Regions from separate parts of the Streptosporangium heterodermiicola genome, predicted to be linked through region 3. Evidence: riboswitches for the same ligand, from Rfam matches in the RefSeq annotation. Region 3 holds a riboswitch; each other region holds the start of a gene.

Region 1 (4,144 bases), on a different contig from region 3:
GCCTTCTCGTACGTGGTGTACCGGGTGGCCGAGCGCCCGCTTCAGGAGTTCGTCAAGTCCAGGAGGCGGAGAAGGGCCGCATCCCCGTCCCCGTCACACCTCCCCGCGCTCTCCTCGATCCCCCTCGCAACGGGCGAAAAGGCTTCGGTGCCATAACTGTCCGACCACCGGGCATAGTGAAGGGTCTAGGGTCGAGAATAGATACCACGGAGAGAATCAGTCCCTGACGAACAGAGGGTGCGCATGACGGTACGGCGGGTGATGGGCATCGAGACCGAATACGGCATCTCCGTGCCCGGACAGCCGGGGGCCAACGCGATGGTGACCTCCTCTCAGGTCGTGAACGCCTATCTGGCGGCCTCGGCCGCCAGGGCACGGCGCGCGCGATGGGACTTCGAGGAGGAGAACCCGCTGCGGGACGCACGGGGGTTCGACCTCGCGCGGGAGGTGGCCGACCAGAGCCAGCTGACCGACGAGGACCTCGGCCTGGCGAACGTGATCCTCACCAACGGGGCCCGGCTGTACGTCGACCACGCCCACCCCGAATACTCCACGCCCGAGTGCACCAACCCCCGGGCGGCGGTGATCTGGGACAAGGCGGGCGAGCGGGTGATGCACGACGCGGCGGTCCGCGCCTCGGCGATGCCGGCCAACGCCCCGATCCAGCTCTACAAGAACAACACCGACAACAAGGGCGCCTCCTACGGCTGTCATGAGAACTACCTCATGCGCCGGGCCACCTCGTTCGCCGACATCGTCAGGCACCTGACGCCGTTCTTCGTCTCCCGGCAGGTCGTCACCGGCGCGGGCAAGGTCGGCATCGGCCAGGACTCCCGGGGCGAGGGCTTCCAGATCAGCCAGCGGGCCGACTTCTTCGAGGTCGAGGTGGGCCTGGAGACGACGCTCAAGCGGCCGATCATCAACACCCGGGACGAGCCCCACGCCGACCCGGAGAAGTACCGCCGCCTGCACGTCATCATCGGCGACGCCAACATGTCGGAGATCTCGACCTACCTGAAGCTGGGATCGACCGCGCTCGTCCTGGCCATGATCGAGGACAACTACTTCACCCGCGACCTCGCCGTGGACAACCCCGTCCAGGCTCTGCGCGCGGTCTCGCACGACCCCACGCTCAAGTACGAGATCTCCATGCGCGACGGCCGCAAGCTGACGGCGGTGCAGTTGCAGATGGAGTATCTGGAGCTCGCCCGCAAGTACGCCGAGGAGCGCAGCGCCAACGGCCTGGACGAGCCCACCAAGGACATCCTGGAGCGCTGGGAGTCGGTCCTCACCCGCCTGGCGGAGGACCCGATGCAGCTGTCCAGGGAGCTCGACTGGGTGGCCAAGCTGGAGCTCCTGGAGGGCTACCGGACCCGTGACGGCCTGCCCTGGTCGCACCCGCGCCTGCAGCTCGTCGACCTCCAGTACTCCGACATCCGCCCCGACCGGGGGCTCTACAACCGGCTCGTCGCCCGGGGCCGCATGCAGCGCCTGGTGACCGAGGAAGAGGTCCAGCGGGCCATCGAGGTGCCGCCCAACGACACCCGGGCCTACTTCCGGGGCCGCTGCCTGAGCCAGTACAGCGAGTCGGTGGCCGCGGCCTCCTGGGACTCGGTCATCTTCGACATCCCCGGCCGCGAGTCGCTGCAGCGCGTCCCCACCCTTGAGCCGCTGCGCGGCACCAAGGCCCACGTGGGCGAGCTGTTCGACCGCTGCCGTACCGCCGCGGAGCTGGTGACGGCGCTGACCGGCGAGCAGTGACCTGCTGAGAGGTCCCAAGAGGTCCTGAGGGGCCTGAGAGGGGGAGGCGGTCCGGCCCCGGACCGCCTCCCCCTCGGCGTGCCCGGACCCCGTGACGACCGGATCCCGGCAAACCGGACACCCGGATTGACGGGGGACGGAGAACCGGGATACGTTCCGGGTGTTTTGTGGCGGTGCGAGGGAAATCCGGTGAGATTCCGGTGCGGTCGCGCCACTGTAACCGGCTCCCCGGAGCCGGAAGTCAGGTCACACTCGGCCGCCACCGACCTACGAAAAGGGACGCGTAAATCCCGGAGGAGGTGGCCGTGAGCCAGATCTCGGCACCGCACGTTCAGCCCATCCCATGGCCCTCGCTCACCCGCTGGCTGCTCGCCGTACCGGTGCTGCTGCTCCTCGCCTACCTGGTCACCTTCGACCAGGGAGCGATCTCCCAGGCGGGAAACTACCTGCACGAACTCATGCACGACGGGCGTCACCTGCTCGGCGTTCCGTGCCACTGAGCCACAGGTGATCACCAAACTCATCGTCCGGGGCCTCGTCGCCGGACTGCTCGCAGGGCTGCTCGCGGCCGTCTTCGCCTACACCGTCGGCGAACCGCGCATCGACCAGGCCATCGCGCTGGAGGAGGCGGCCGCCGCGGCCGCCGCCCCGGCCGGGACACACGACGACACCGGGACCGCCGCCCACTCCCACGACGAGGAGGAGGCGCTGGTCAGCAGGGACGGGCAGCGCGCCGGGCTCTTCCTCGCCCTCGGCCTGTACGGCCTGGCGATCGGAGGCCTGTTCTCCCTCGTCTACGCGGCCGTACGCGGCCGTGCGGGACCCCGCTCGGAACCGGTGCTCGCCGTCACCCTCGCCGCCGCCGCGTTCACCTCCGTCGTCCTCATCCCCTTCGTGAAGTATCCCGCCAACCCTCCGGCCGTCGGCGATCCGGAGACCATCAACCAGCGCACCGTGCTCTATCTGGTCGCGGTGGTCATCGGGATCCTCGCCGTCGCCGCGGCCGTCGCCGCCTACCGCTACGCCTCGCGGAGCGAACCGTGGGTGCGCTGGCTGTCGGCGGGCGCCACCTTCCTGGTCCCCGTCGTCGCGGCCTGGATCCTCCTGCCGGAGATCTCGGAGGTGCCCCGGGGCTTCCCCGCCGACCTCCTGTGGGACTTCAGGGTCGCCTCCATAGGGACCCAGGTGGTCTTCTGGGCCGGTGTCGGCGCGCTGTTCGCCTTCGCCGCCCGCAGGCGCGGCCCGGTGTGACGACCCCCTCGGGGGTCACCCGCCTGCTCCTGGTCTGCCACGCCTCCACCTCGGCGACGGTACGGGCCGCGTTCCCGGGTGACGAACCACTCGACGAACGCGGCCTGCGCCGGGCCGAGGGGATGGCGCGGGACCTCGGCCCGGGGCCCGCGGCCTGCCCACCGGAGCTGCGCTGCGTCCAGACGGCGGCGGCGCTCGGCCTGCGGGCCGAGCACGACCCGCTGCTGGCCGACTGCGACTACGGCCGCTGGAGCGGGATGACGCTCGGCGAGGTCGAGGCCGCCGAACCCGAGGCGCTCGCCTCCTGGCTCGGCGACCCCGGCGCGGCGCCGCACGGCGGGGAGCCGGTCACCGCGCTCCTCGACCGGGTGTCCGGCTGGCTCGCCGTCCGCACCCCCGGCAGGGCCGTCGCGGTCACCCACCCGGCGGTCGTCCGCGCCGCGGTCGTCCACGCCCTCGGCGCCCCCGCCCAGGCCTTCTGGCGCGTCGACGTCGCGCCGCTGGCCCGCGTGACGCTCACAGGGCGCGGCGGGCGCTGGCGGCTCAGCTACTCCTGATGGCGGCCCGAGCGCCCGGCGCCCTTTGATTTCGACGAGACGGACAGGAGATCCCGAAGGTGCCTGACTCCCGCTATCCCTTCACCGCGATCGTGGGGCTGGAGGACCTGAAACTTGCGCTGATCCTCAACGCGGTCTCCCCCCGCGTCGGGGGAGTGCTGGTCAGGGGGGAGAAGGGCACCGCCAAGTCCACGATCGTGCGGGCGCTGGCCGCGCTCCTGCCGCCCGTCGAGGTGGTGACCGGCTGCCGCTTCTCCTGCGACCCCGCCGCCCCCGACCCCGGCTGCCCGGACGGCCCGCACGAGGGTCGTACACCCCCGGCGCCCCTGCCCGCCCCACCCGCCACCGTGCGGCCCGACGAAGCTCAGCCAGATGGAGCTCGGCCCGATGGGGTTCAGCCCGGTGGAGCCCGGTCCGCCACCGTGCCGCGGCCCGACGAAACTCAGCCAGGCGTGGCTCGGCCCGACACCGCGCGGGACGGCGCCGCGCGGCCCGCCCGCCTGGTCGAGCTGCCCGTCGGCGCCTCCGAGGACCGCCTCGTCGGGTCCCTCGACATCGAGCGGGCCCTCACCGAG
Region 2 (4,144 bases), on a different contig from region 3:
CGGGATCTCCTCCGGCGCGATCAGGGTGCGGGCGGCCAGGTCGGCCGCGATGAGGAAGGCCGCGCCGAGCAGCGCCGTCGCCGGGAGGGCCCGGCGGTGGTCGGCGCCGATCAGCAGCCGCACGACGTGCGGCATGATCAGCCCTACGAAGCCGATGGTCCCGCTGACCGCGACGATCGTGCCGATCATCATGGCGACCAGCACGAACAGCGCCGCCCGGAAGCGGTGCACGTCCAGCCCGAGCGAGGCCGCGGCCTCCTCCCCTGCCAGCAGCAGGTTCAGCGGCCGCGACACCCCGATCAGCGCGGCGGTGCCCACCAGGACGGCCACCGCCGGGATCCCCACCACCGTCCAGGTGGTCCCGGCCAGGCCGCCCAGCATCCAGCGCACCGCCGCCTGCGTCTTGTGCGGGTCGTTGGAGGTCACCACCAGGAAGCTGGCCACGGCTGAGAGCACCTCGGCCGTGGCCACCCCGGCCAGCACCAGCCGCACCGTCGTCATGCGCCCGCCCGAGCGGGCCAGGAAGTAGACCGCCACCAGCGCGGCCAGCGCCCCGAGGAAGGCCGCGATCGGCAGGCTGAAGGCGCCGAACACGCTCAGGCCGAACACCACCACGGTGACCGCCCCGACACTGGCGCCGGAGGAGACCCCGAGCAGCATCGGATCGGCCAATGGGTTGCGCACCAGCGCCTGCAGGGCCATGCCGCAGACCGACAGGCCCGCGCCGATCACCCCCGCCAGGACGACGCGCGGCAGCCGTACGTCCATCACGATGGTCTCGCGCACGGGTGTCCAGGTCGGTTCGGCCAGGGCGGGGTGGAGGTGGTGGAGCAGGATGCCCCACACCTGCCCGGCCGGCAGGGCCACCGACCCGGCCGCGACGGCCGCGGTGACCGCCCCGCCGAGCAGGAGCACGAGCAGGCCGATCACGACCGGGTACGGCAGTCCCGGGCGCCGCGCTGGAAGCACGGCGCCCGCGATCGCCTCGCTCACCGGAACCGGTCGGCGTGCAGCTGCCGGGCCAGCGCCTCGACGGCCCCCGGCGCCCGCACGCCGAGTACCACCGACGACAAAGGCAGCACCGCGAACCGCTTGTTCTTGATGGCCGGTACGTCCTTCAGTGCCGGGTTGGCCAGCAGGAACCTCTCCTTGTCGGCCACCGGCTGGTCGCCGTAGTCGTAGATGACGATCCAGTCGGGCGCGCGCTCGGCGACCTGTTCGAACGACACGTCCCCCCACACCTTGTCGACGTCGGCGAACACGTTCTCGGCTCCGGCCAGCTTGATGATCTCGTTGCCGACGCCCTTGCCGCCGGCGGTGAAGGCGGTCTTGTCGCCGCTGTCGTAGACGAACAACTTGACCGGGGCGGCGTCGCCGACCTTGGTCTTCACACCGTCGAGGGTCGCCCGCAATGTGGTGATCAACGGTTCGGCCCGGCCGGAGACGCCGAAGATCTTCGCGACGTTGCGGATCTCGGTGTCGACCAGGTCCACCGACACCGCGCCCTTGGCGCACTCCTCGACGTTCAGGTACGTCTTGATGCCCGCCTTGTGCAGGGCGTCCCGGCTGCGGCCCTCCTTCTCGTCGAAGGTGCTGGCGAAGCCGCCGTAGACGAAGTCGGGTTCCTCCGCCAGGAGGGCCTCGTACGCCGGGTACTCCTTCGAGACGACCTTGATGGCGTCGTAGGCCGCCTTGTACTCCGGTAGCACCTTGTCGTCGAGGTAGGCGGTGCCGATCATCGACTTCTCCAGGCCGAGTGCCAGCATCACCTCGGTGGCGTGCTGGTTCATGGAGATCGCCCGTCGCGGTGGCCGCTCGTAGGTGTTTTTCTCGCCGCAGTTGTCGAGGGTGAGCGGGAAGCCCGCGGGCGCGGAGGCCGCCGGAGCGGCGGCCGGGATGTTCTCAGCGGGGGTGCCGCCGCAGGCGGCCAGCACTCCGGACACCAGGAGGGCGAGCAGCAGGGGAATGGGGCGTCTGCCCGTCATGACGTGTTCCTCTCACGGAATCTGCACAACGGGGCGGATCTGAAAGAGGGAATGCCACAGGGCTTCTCGGCGCGGCCACCGGCTCGACGGGCACGAGAGCCCAGCTCCTCCCCGGGGAAATCCGCCCCAGTTCATCGAGGAGGCGACCGCGTGAGTCTCCTGGCTCTCGGGTCGAGGCTCGTCCCCGCCTTCCCACCCCGGGGAGGGGCAGTGGCGTGGTGGGGATTCGCTCGCCGATCACAGTGGCGGGACCGCGCCGGATTCACACCGGCTTCCTCAGTCCGCGCTCGCCTACGCCGACCATGCTCGCACATCACCCATCAACGACAAAGGCCGCACCACCCGTCAGACCCGGTGCGCCTCCTCACGTTCGACAGGAGCGCTGGCGGGCACCCCGTGGAGCACCTGGGCGAGGACCTCCACGCCCCGCACCACGCGCGGTCCGGGCCTGTTGAAGTACGCCGGGCCGTCCAGCACCCACACCTGGCCCGCGCGGACCGCCGGCAGGTCGGCCCAGCCCGGAAGGCGGGTCAGCGAAGGCCACTCCGCTCGCGTCCGATCGGGCGGAAAGCCGCAGGGCATCAGCAGCACCACCTCGGGCCGGGAGGCTCGCAGCCTCTCCCAGTCGATGGCGGTGGTGTGCTCGCCCGCCTCGGCCAGCAGCGGCTCACCGCCCGCAGCCCGGATCTGCTCGGGAACCCAGTGACCGGCGGGCCACAGCGGGTCCAGCCACTCGATCGCCGCCACCCGCGGCCTCGGCCGGTCCGCGACCGCCGACCGCACCGCCGCGAGCCGCTCCTCCAGCTCGGCGACCCGCCGCGACGCCACGTGCGCCACCCCGAGCGCCTCACCGAGGTGCTCGATGCAGCGCAGCACGTCGGGAAGTGTGCGCGGTTCCAGGCTGATCACCCGCGGACCGGAGTCGAGCAGCCGCACCGCCCGCGACACCCCCGTGTAGGAGACCGCGCACACCTCGCACAGGTCCTGTGTCAGCACCACGTCGGGGGCCAGGGCCGCCAGCCGTTCGATGTCGAGGGTGTACAGCGACGAGCCCCGGTGGGCGGCGCCGCCCACCGCGTCGGAGATCTCCCTGCTGCTCATCCGGTCCGCGGCGAACTCCGCCGCCGTGACCACCGGCACACCCTCCACCACCTCGGGCGGCCAGTCACACTCATGGGTGCGTCCGACCAGGTCAGCGCCCAGCCCGAGCACCGCCACGATGTCGGTGGCGGCGGGCAACAACGACACGATGCGCATACCGCGACCCTAGCCGCGCCCCGCTCTGGCGAGGCGTGGGTGCCGCTGCCCAGCGCGGATCACGGGCCGTGCCGGGTCCGCCACGGAGCCCATCGTTCCGGTTACCGCCCTCTTCTGCCGTGTGATCGGGGTTCAGGAGGGGCGACGGCCCGTCGATGAGGTCACAAGCCTGGCGACCGCGTCGACGACGGGGGTCTGGCCGGCGGTGAGTTCGACGATCGTGCGGCTCAGTGCCGGCTCGTGCAGGGCGGCGTCGATGAACGCCGCGACGTCATCGCGCGGCACGCCTCCGTACTCGATCGCGAGGCCGGCGGTGACACGGCCGGTTCCCGGCTCGTCCAGGAGAGTCCCCGGCCGGACGATGAGCCAGTCGAGATCGGTGCGGGCGAGGTAGACGTCGGCGCTCTTCTTCACCCTCATGTAGTGCTCGAAGCCCTCCGTGCTCTGGGGGCCGCGCCCGGCCTCGGGGAACGCCGAGACGAGCACGAACCGCGGCACTCCGGCCCGGGCGGCGGCGTCCGCGGCCTTCTCCAGGCCCCTGCCGTCAATCGCGGTGGTCATGTCCGGGCCGGTGCCGTGGGCTCCGGCGGAGAACACCACGGCGTCATGCCCGCCGAGCCCGCGTGCCAGCTCCTGCACCGAGTCGCCGACGAGGTCACCTGCCAGCGGCGTCGCACCGGCCGCGCGCACGGTCTCGGCTTGCGCGGGGTCACGGTGCATGCCGGTGACCAGCTCACCGCGGGCGGTGAGCTGGCGGGCGAGCCGGCGGCCCACGCCTCCGGCTGCGCCGATCTGGAACACCTTCATTATCGTGATCTTCCCTTTCTCCGGGCGGAGCGACTTCGAGGCCGATCGCAGCGGTGAACGCCCGCATCGGGCGTCGCCCCCGACGTTGTCAGGCG
Region 3 (4,144 bases):
GGGAGCACGTTGATCAGCCCGCGCAGCGGCGACCCGCTCGGCCCGGCCGGGACGTAACCGCCGTCGAGGGCGTGCAGGATCGCGTCGATCTCGTCGGTGGTACGCGCCAGCCGGGGCACGACCTCGACGGCGGCGAACCGCAGGATCCGCTCCACCGTCCCGAGATCCGCGCCGGGCGCGCCTGTACCGGCTGAGGCGGCCGTACGGCCCAGGATCTCGGCGGTCACCTCCCCCGCCGCCGACGGATCCCAGCCGCGCAGTTCCATGGCCTCGACCAGGGCACGGGCCAGGGTCTCGGCCTCGTCGACGCCGATCCGTCCCGCGCTGCCGTCCTCGGCCAGGCCGAGGGCCTCGCGCAGCCCGACGAGCGCCTCGCTGCCCGCCCACATCTGCCGGGCGCGGAGCATGGCCAGCACCAGGTCGACGCGCGGCTGCCCCTCGGGAGCGGCTCCCAGTACGTGCAGGCCGTCGCGGATCTGGACGTCCTTGACCTCGCACAGCCAGCCGTCGATGTGCAGCAGGAAGTCGTCGAACTCGGCGTCGTGCGGGCGGTCGGCGACGCCGAGGTCGTGGTCGAGCCTGGCGGCCTGGATGAGCGTCCAGATCTGGGCGCGGATCGCGGGCAGCTTGGCCGGGTCCATCGCCGCGATGGAGGCGTGCTCGTCGAGGAGCTGCTCCAGCCTGGCCATGTCCCCGTAGCTGTCGGCGCGGGCCATCGGCGGGACGAGGTGGTCGACCAGGGTGGCGTGCGCGCGGCGCTTGGCCTGGGTGCCCTCACCGGGGTCGTTGACGAGGAACGGGTAGATCAGCGGCAGGTCGCCGAGCGCGGCGTCCGGGCCGCAGGAGGCCGACAGGCCCGCCGACTTGCCGGGCAGCCACTCCAGGTTGCCGTGCTTGCCCACGTGGACCACGGCGTGGGCGCCGAAGCCGTCGGCCAGCCAGCGGTAGGCGGCCAGGTAGTGGTGGCTGGGCGGCAGGTCGGGGTCGTGGTAGATCGCGATGGGGTTCTCGCCGAAGCCGCGCGGCGGCTGCACCATGACCACCACGTTGCCGGAGCGCAGCGCGGCCAGCACGATCTCGCCCTCCGGGTCGCGCGACCTGTCCACGAACAGCTCGCCGGGTGCCGGGCCCCAGTGCTCCTCCATCCGGGCGCGCAGGTCCGCGGGGAGGGTGGCGTACCACTCGGCGTACCGGCTCGCCGCGATGCGCACCGGGTTCCCGGCGAGCTGCTCCTCGGTGAGCCAGTCCTGGTCCTGCCCGCCCGCGGCGATCAGCGCGTGGATGAGCGCGTCGCCGTCCTGCCCGGTCACCCCGGGCAGCTCGTCCTCGGCGCCGATGTCGTACCCGCGCTCGCGCAGCGCGGCCAGCAGCCGCACCAGGCTGGCCGGGGTGTCCAGGCCGACGGCGTTGCCGATGCGGGCGTGCTTGGTGGGGTAGGCCGACAGCATCAGCACCAGCCGCCGCTCGGCGGGCGGGATGTGCCGCAGCGCGGCGTGCCGCACCGCGATGCCCGCCACCCGCGAGGCCCGCTCGGGGTCGGCCACGTAGACGGTGAGCCCGTCCTCGTCGATCTCCTTGAAGGAGAACGGCACCGTGATGATCCGCCCGTCGAACTCGGGGATCGCGACCTGGGTGGCGGCGTCCAGCGGGGACAGGCCGTCGTCGTTCTCCTCCCAGGAGGCCCGGCTGCTCGTCAGGCACAGGCCCTGCAGGATCGGCACGTCCAGCTCGGCGAGCGCGCCGACGTCCCAGGCCTCGTCGTCCCCGCCCGCCGACGCGGTCGCCGGGCGGGTGCCGCCCGCGGCGAGCACGGTCACCACCAGGGCGTCCACCGTACGCAGGACCTCCACCAGGCCGGGCTCGGCGGTGCGCAGGGAGGCGCAGTACACCGGCAGGGCCCGCGCGCCCGCGTCCTCGATCGCCGAGCAGAGCGCCTCGACGAAGGCCGTGTTTCCGGCCACGTGGTGGGCCCGGTAGTAGAGCACCCCGACGACGGGCCCGTCCTGGTCGCGCGCCTCGCGCTCCAGCGTCCCCCACGCGGGGGTGGGCTCGGGCGCGGCGAACCCGTGGCCGGTGAGCAGCAGCGTGTCGGACAGGAAGTGGTGCAGCTCGGTCAGGTTGGCCGGGCCGCCGTGGGCGAGGTAGGCGTGCGCCTCGGCGCAGACCCCGCCGGGCACGGTGGACAGCTCCATCAGCTCGGCGTCGGGCGCCTGCTCGCCGCCGAGCACGACGACGGGCCGGGGACCGGCGAGCAGGGCGTCCAGCCCCTCCTCCCAGGCGCGGCGCCCGCCCAGCAGGCGTACCACGACCAGGTCGGCGCCCTCCAGCAGCGGCGGGAGGTCGGCTGCGGCGAGCCTGGCGGGGTTGCCGAGCCGGTAGTCGGCGCCGCTCGCGCGGGCGCTCAGCAGGTCGGTGTCAGAGGTCGAGAGCAGGAGGATCACGCGCCACACTCCAGGAGAGGCAGGGCGGTACGGCCCAGGGACGCCACGGCGTGGCGGGGGAACGGCGATGTCACGGTGTCGCGGGGGAACGGCGAAGAGCGCACGGAGCTTCCTCCCTCGGGGTCCTCGCCCCGGGTCGTCGTCGGCCGCGACGGCTGGAGTCTCCTGGCTCCCGGATCGGTGCTCACCCCGGCCTTCCCGCCCGTCGTCGGACAGTGGCCCGGGTGGGGTTCGCTCCCCGGTTACAGTGGCGGGACCGCGCCGGAATCACACCGGCTTCCTCCCTTTGCCGTCGCCACCGATGACACTACGGCAGTCCGGTTCGTTGCAAGAAACTGGCGTTAACATCCTTCGAGTGTCCATTGCCGACTTTTCCGGACGATCACGACTCGACGCGTGCCCCGGGGCGCTCCAGGTCCATGCCGCCGCGGACGGCGGCCTGGCCCGCGTCCGCGTGCCCGGCGGCCGTCTCACCCCCTCCCAGCTGCGCGAACTCGCCGAGGCCGCGTCGACGTACGGCGGCGGCGTCATCGAGCTGACCTCCCGGGCGAACGTCCAGGTACGCGGCCTCGGCCCGGAGGATCCGGACGGCGACGCGGGAAGCGATACGGAGAGCGATACGGGGAACGGGTTCGCCGCGCGGATGGCGAGGGCGGGCCTGCTGCCCTCGGCGACGCACGAGCGGATCCGCAACATCCTCGCCTCCCCGCTGACCGGACTGGACGGACCGGCCCGGCTGAACAGACCGAGCGGACCGAGCGGACCGAGCGACCTGAACGGCCTGAACGGGCCAAGTGGCATGGACGCTCCGGACCACCCGGACCGTTCAAGCCATCCAGGCCAGCCAGGCCATCCAGGTCGTTCAAGCCGTTCAGGTCATCCGGAAGGCGGCGGGGTCGTCGACGTCACACCGCTGATCGGTGAGCTGGACCGGCGGCTGTGCGCCAGCCCCGCCCTCGCCGCCCTGCCGGGGCGGTTCATGTTCGCCCTCGACGACGGCCGGGGAGACGTGGCCGGTCTGGGCGCGGACGCCGGGATCCTGCCCACGGGGCCGGACGAGGCCGCGCTGATCCTCGCCGGGACCGACACCGGCCTGCGCGTCCCGCTGGACGGAGCCGTGACCGCCCTGCTCGCCGCCGCCGAGGCGTTCCTCGACGAGCTGGCCACCCGGGACGTCACCGCCTGGCGGATCGCCGAACTCCCCGGCGGCCCCTCCCTGATCGCCGCTCGCGTGCGAACCGCCCTCGACCTCCCCGGTACGACGCCCTTCGACCCGGTAAGGCTGCGGGTCGTACCCCTCGGACCGGTCGGCGTCATCGGGAGCACGAACGGGACAGGGAGCGAAACCGGTGCCGGAGGCGAGGCGGGCCCGGGAAGCGGCACCCGAAGCGACACCGGGGGCGGCGTCAGGAACGACATCGAGAGCGGCACCGGAGATGGCATCGGAGACGGGAACGGCGACGACATCGGGGACGACATCGGCGACGAGGTCGCGCGGGTCGCGCTCGGGGTGGCGATCCCACTGGGACGGCTGACCTCCGCGACGGCACTGCTGCTCGCGGACGCCGCCTCGGGCGGGGAGATCCGGCTCACGCCGTGGCGTGGCGTGGTCCTGCCCGGCCTGGACCGCGCCGAGGTCGCGGGCACGGCCGCCCGCCTGGAGGCCGCCGGGCTCGTCGTCGATCCCGCCTCTCCGTGGATCG

What was found. Region 3 has a riboswitch for cobalamin ahead of cobN (cobaltochelatase subunit CobN). Riboswitches for the same ligand answer to the same signal wherever they lie in the genome.
Region 1: linked by a shared signal. The riboswitch ahead of ACSC1Q_RS17600 (CbtB domain-containing protein) and the one ahead of cobN (cobaltochelatase subunit CobN) in region 3 are both predicted to bind cobalamin.
Region 2: linked by a shared signal. The riboswitch ahead of ACSC1Q_RS35050 (ABC transporter substrate-binding protein) and the one ahead of cobN (cobaltochelatase subunit CobN) in region 3 are both predicted to bind cobalamin.

What each region holds. Positions count from the first base shown of each region.
Region 1 is NZ_JBPJSR010000007.1:198,120-202,263, reverse strand. Features, by position in the region: gene ACSC1Q_RS17610 (acyltransferase family protein) at 1-156, shown strand, start outside; gene dop (depupylase/deamidase Dop) at 244-1,761, shown strand; adenosylcobalamin (AdoCbl) riboswitch at 1,916-2,049, shown strand; gene ACSC1Q_RS17600 (CbtB domain-containing protein) at 2,067-2,261, shown strand; gene ACSC1Q_RS17595 (CbtA family protein) at 2,269-3,012, shown strand; gene ACSC1Q_RS17590 (histidine phosphatase family protein) at 3,009-3,569, shown strand; gene ACSC1Q_RS17585 (VWA domain-containing protein) at 3,629-4,144, shown strand, end outside.
Region 2 is NZ_JBPJSR010000022.1:133,405-137,548, reverse strand. Features, by position in the region: gene ACSC1Q_RS35055 (FecCD family ABC transporter permease) at 1-993, opposite strand, end outside; gene ACSC1Q_RS35050 (ABC transporter substrate-binding protein) at 990-1,985, opposite strand; cobalamin riboswitch at 2,118-2,316, opposite strand; gene ACSC1Q_RS35045 (cobalamin-binding protein) at 2,331-3,242, opposite strand; gene ACSC1Q_RS35040 (NAD(P)H-binding protein) at 3,375-4,049, opposite strand; gene ACSC1Q_RS35035 (MFS transporter) at 4,138-4,144, opposite strand, start outside.
Region 3 is NZ_JBPJSR010000013.1:237,512-241,655, reverse strand. Features, by position in the region: gene cobN (cobaltochelatase subunit CobN) at 1-2,441, opposite strand, end outside; cobalamin riboswitch at 2,578-2,750, opposite strand; gene ACSC1Q_RS27290 (ferredoxin-like domain-containing protein) at 2,797-4,144, shown strand, end outside.